Regions from separate parts of the Agarivorans sediminis genome, predicted to be linked through region 1. Evidence: predicted binding sites of a transcription regulator. Region 1 holds the regulator's gene; the other holds the start of a gene.
The links. Region 1 encodes ArgR, which controls arginine synthesis, uptake and breakdown. Its sites were predicted from a motif close to ANTGAATANNTATTCANT; they were not measured.

Region 1 (2,409 bases):
GTTTCAAGACTATGCATTGTTTCCACACATGAGTGTTAGGGCTAATATAGAGTATGGTTTGCGCAAGCAGCAAAATATTGCCCAGCGTCGCCAATGGATCGAAGACAGTATTGATAGTATGGGAATGCAAGGCCTACTAGAGCGTTATCCGCACACCTTATCTGGCGGTCAACAACAACGTGTAGCATTACTTCGCGCGTTAGCACCAGAACCTAATACCATGTTGTTAGACGAGCCATTTTCAGCGCTAGACGAACATTTGCGCCAACAGGTTAGAGAAGAAACCCTAGATATTCTTAAAAAAAGCAATACTCCAGCGGTAATGGTGACTCACGATCCCCTTGAAGCAATGTTCATTGCTGATCGCATTGTTGTTATGGAGCAAGGGCGTATTGTGCAAAATGCCTGCCCGCAAGATATTTATTTGCATCCGGAAAATGCTTTTGTTGCCGCTTTATTTGGCCCCAGTAATCGTTTTGTGGCGAAGGTTAAAGCAGGCAGCGTAATGACACCTTTGGGTGAGATTACGGTTAAGCATATTGCTGACGATCATCCGGTAGAAGTGATTATTCGTGCTAAGGATGTAGTGGTACATCAATTGGAGAACAGTGAACTTGTTGAAGCCACTGTAATATCGGTACATGCAATGGGCAATGAAACTCATTTTAGATTGCAGTTGGCCACGATGCCTGAGCGAGTTGTTCATGCGCGAATGCGGGATCACTGGCAAGCGATGTCTGGTACAAAAGTGTGGTTGTCAGTAGAAAAAGATGCGGCGTTTATTTTCCCCAAAAGCTAGCTTTTGAGGAAAACTTCAAACCGTTTACCCTATTTCAAATAGGTCTTTCACTGATTGAAATACGCTGGCGATATCAACTTGGCGAGTCGGGGTGATAAAAATGGTATCGTCGCCGGCAATGGTACCTAATATGCCCTCAGCCTTACCTAAAGAGTCAAGCAGCCTAGCAATAAGTTGGGCGGCGCCGGGGCTGGTATGAATAACGATTAAAGCATCATTAAAGTCCATTTCTAGGACTAAAATCTTTAGCTGACTAGAAACCGTCGGAACCCCTAGTTCAGCGGGTAAGCAATAAACCATTTCCATTTTGGCATTACGGGTGCGGACCGCGCCAAACTTACTCAGCATTCGTGAGACTTTTGACTGGTTTATATTTTCATAACCCTGATCTTGTAGGGCCGTTACAATTTCGGCTTGTGAGCCAAATCGCTCTTCTTTTAATAGTGATTTAAAGGCTTTTACTAATTGTTCTTGTTTGTCGCTATACTTCATCGGAGGTCCGAGCTTATAAGTCCGCGTTTATTGTCTCCAACTTTTTATGCTATATCAACTTTATTCTAGTTTTGTGCATATAAATGCATAGCTAAACACACTATTGGAGCGTGAGTTTTATCTATTAGTTGTTTGCATAGCTAAAGCTGCATTAAGATAGGGGCTACTCGCTATCATGTGTAAATGATTATGTGCTTAAAATCGCTATTATTTGTTCCGCTTTTTTTCGTTCAGCTTAGTTACGCGGCAGTGCAACCGCTACGCGTGGTCACTGAAGCCTCTTATCCGCCTTTTGAATCATTTGATGAACATAAGAGCATTGTCGGTTTCGATATTGAATTGGCGAAGGCGATTTGTCAGCAGATTAATCGCCAATGTGAATTTTATCACCAACCCTTTGACAGTCTGCTAAGCAGTATTGCTGCAGGGCATTACGATGTAGCCATCTCTGCTTTAGATATCACCGAACAGCGTAAACAGACGGTGAGTTTTAGCGATGCGTATTTTGTTAATACCGCTGTTTACTTAAGCACTGCAGGTGTTAATGTCACCGAGGGAGCGGCGGTAGCGGTGCAAAGCGGTTCGAGTTTTCAACGCTTTTTACGTAGCCAGCGGCCCGCGTTTTTATCCATTGCTTACCCCAGCTACCAGTTAGCTTTAAACGATTTGCAGCAAGCAAAAATCGATGCGGTATTTTTAGATTCTGCCGCCGCTCACTATTGGTTAGCCCAGCACCCGCAATTTGTCATTCAAACAGAAGAAAGCTACCCCGCGAGTGGTTTGGGTATGGCTGTATCACAGCAAAGTGTCGATCTGCTGAAGCAAATCAACCATGCGCTTAAAGTGTTAAAAAATAATGGTAACTACCAAACCATATACCAATCCTTTTTCTAGTGACAAACACTGTTAGACCAAGGTCTTAAGTGAGATTGTTAAAGTGTGATTAAGGCAGGCTTTTTCTGTTTTATAGTTGCTTTAAAAATGTTGCTAAATTGTATTTTGATGTGGATTCGGCTATCGTGTTTGCTGTCTGTAAAGACATCCCCTCTACAATTACAAAAAAGCATGGAGAAGTTGGATGAAAGTTGCCGTATTAGGTGCCGCTGGCGGAATTGGCC
Region 2 (2,409 bases), 1.4 Mb from region 1:
GGCGCAATTGGCGTCGCGTTGCTGATAGTTATGCTGATACAAGACAGTAGTTTTGGCTGGGTGGCTCGTTATGTTGACCAAATACTGGTAATAGTTTTCTCCATCATTTTCTTAAAGGACCCTTACTTACTGGTGAGAAATGGTTTCAAGGAACTATTACTTAGTGCTCCTGATGCTGAACACACAGTGCCCTTTAAGAAAGCCTTAAGCCAGCAACCTCTGCTCGCAGGATTTAGCTTAGGGGAAGTCTTGGTTATGAAAACCGGCCGGCGTTTTTGGGTCACAATAGAGCTGGTTTGCCAACAACCGCAATTGGCCGTGGCTGATATGGTGGCGCAGCGTAAGCAGCTACGAGCTATAGCTAACCAATACTACGACAACAATTACAGCGAAATTGTATTTATTGAAGCCTGCAGAACAGGGCACACCAGCTAACCTGAATAAAGTTAAACGGTCGGATAAATGTCGCTGTGTCGGCGCTTAAAAATCAGCTAAGATAGCGACTTTCTCAGCGCCGCACTTTTGCTAGACATTAGGGCTATATGTTACTCATAATCGATAATTACGACTCATTTACTTATAACCTTTATCAGTACTTTTCTGAGCTAAATATAGAGGTTGAAGTTCGTCGTAACGATCACATTACTCTTCAACAAATCAAGCAAATGGCCCCTAGTCATTTAGTGATATCTCCTGGCCCATGCTCACCGAATGAAGCGGGCATCTCTTTAGAAGTGATTGCTGAGTTTGCTGGTAAGTTGCCTATTTTAGGTGTATGTCTGGGGCATCAGTGTATTGCGCAGCACTTTGGTGCGCAGGTGGTGCGGGCAGCACAGCCAATGCATGGCAAGGTGCGTCCTGTGTATCATCAACAACAATCGGTATTCATAGGCTTGAATAACCCAATGATGGTGACGCGTTACCACTCTTTGGTGGTACAAACTGATAGCTTACCAGATTGTTTAGAGGTCACGGCTTGGAGTCATGATAACAAGGGGGATAATCACGAAATAATGGGTTTAAAACATAAGTCTTTACCCATTCATGCGGTACAATTCCACCCTGAAAGCATCTTAACTCAGCAAGGTTTACAGCTATTAGCTAACTTTGTTGATTCTAAAATTTAGAATTATTTCCAGTATATATAGTCATTATCTAATGATTATATTGAATGAATAAGATGTGCATACTTATGCTTATGTAAATCAACTATTAGCCCTTCAGGTTATTTGCTTGGTTTTTTGCGTTAGAACTATGCACTGAATCTGCGTAAAAATGACCATATTTTATATGGCGTATTGGCCTTATGCTCAGACATCACTCTCGATATTTGCCATAATCGCCGAACTGTTTACAAACTATTAACTTTTCTGGCCTTGATTAAAGGAATGGCTAGAAGCTAAAAGGAGAACGCTACATGTCACACGCTGTTACTCGAGCGCTATTTGATGAAGTTATGGTACCTAACTATGCTCCTTCCGCAATTATTCCGGTGAAGGGAGACGGCTCACGCCTGTGGGATCAAGAAGGCAAAGAGTATATCGACTTCGCGGGTGGTATTGCCGTAAGTTGTTTAGGACATTGTCATCCTGCCCTTGTCAGAAGCCTGACCGAGCAGGGCCAAACCTTGTGGCACTTAAGTAACGTTCTTACCAACGAGCCTGCTTTACGCTTAGCCAAAAAACTAGTTGATAACACCTTTGCTGAGAAAGTGTTCTTCTGTAACTCAGGCGCTGAAGCCAACGAAGCCGCACTCAAGTTAGCGCGTCGCTTTGCCATAGAACATAGCGCAAGCGATAAAACCAAAATTGTAGCCTTCGAGCAAGGTTTCCATGGTCGCACCTTCTTCACCGTGACGGTTGGCGGCCAATCAACTTACTCTGATGGTTTTGGTCCTAAGCCTGGCGATATAGAGCACATACCTTATAACGATTTGGCTGCTCTAGAAGCGATCATTGATGATAAAACCTGTGCGGTAATGATGGAGCCGTTGCAAGGTGAGGGCGGGGTGATTAGCCCAGACTTGGCCTTTGCTCAAAAAGTGCGTGAGTTATGTGATAAACACAATGCCTTACTTATTTTTGATGAAGTGCAAACCGGAGTGGGCCGTACCGGCGAGTTATACGCTTATATGGGTTTAGGCATTACACCAGACATTGTCACCTCTGCTAAGGCGCTTGGCGGCGGTTTTCCGATTGGCGCAATGCTAACCACAACTGAGATAGCTGCATCAATGAAGGTAGGCACTCATGGTAGCACTTACGGTGGTAATCCCTTGGCTTGTGCGGTGGCAGAAACCGCTTTTGATATTGTTAATACTGCAGAAGTGCTCAGTGGCGTAAAACAGCGTGAACAGTGGTTTAGAGACGCGCTGAATGCGATTAACGACAAGTATCAGATATTTTCAGA

Region 2: M0C34_RS02490 (aspartate aminotransferase family protein) is a predicted target of ArgR. The motif match lies at 1,182-1,199, and genes of this name have one in related genera.

The regions. Positions count from the first base shown of each region.
Region 1 covers NZ_CP096670.1:3,733,047-3,735,455, reverse strand. Annotated here, with positions in the region: gene M0C34_RS16985 (ABC transporter ATP-binding protein) at 1-799, shown strand, start outside; gene argR (transcriptional regulator ArgR) at 824-1,291, opposite strand; gene M0C34_RS16975 (transporter substrate-binding domain-containing protein) at 1,541-2,185, shown strand; gene mdh (malate dehydrogenase) at 2,370-2,409, shown strand, end outside.
Region 2 covers NZ_CP096670.1:527,355-529,763, forward strand. Annotated here, with positions in the region: gene M0C34_RS02480 (cation efflux transmembrane domain-containing protein) at 1-435, shown strand, start outside; gene M0C34_RS02485 (anthranilate synthase component II) at 543-1,127, shown strand; gene M0C34_RS02490 (aspartate aminotransferase family protein) at 1,418-2,409, shown strand, end outside.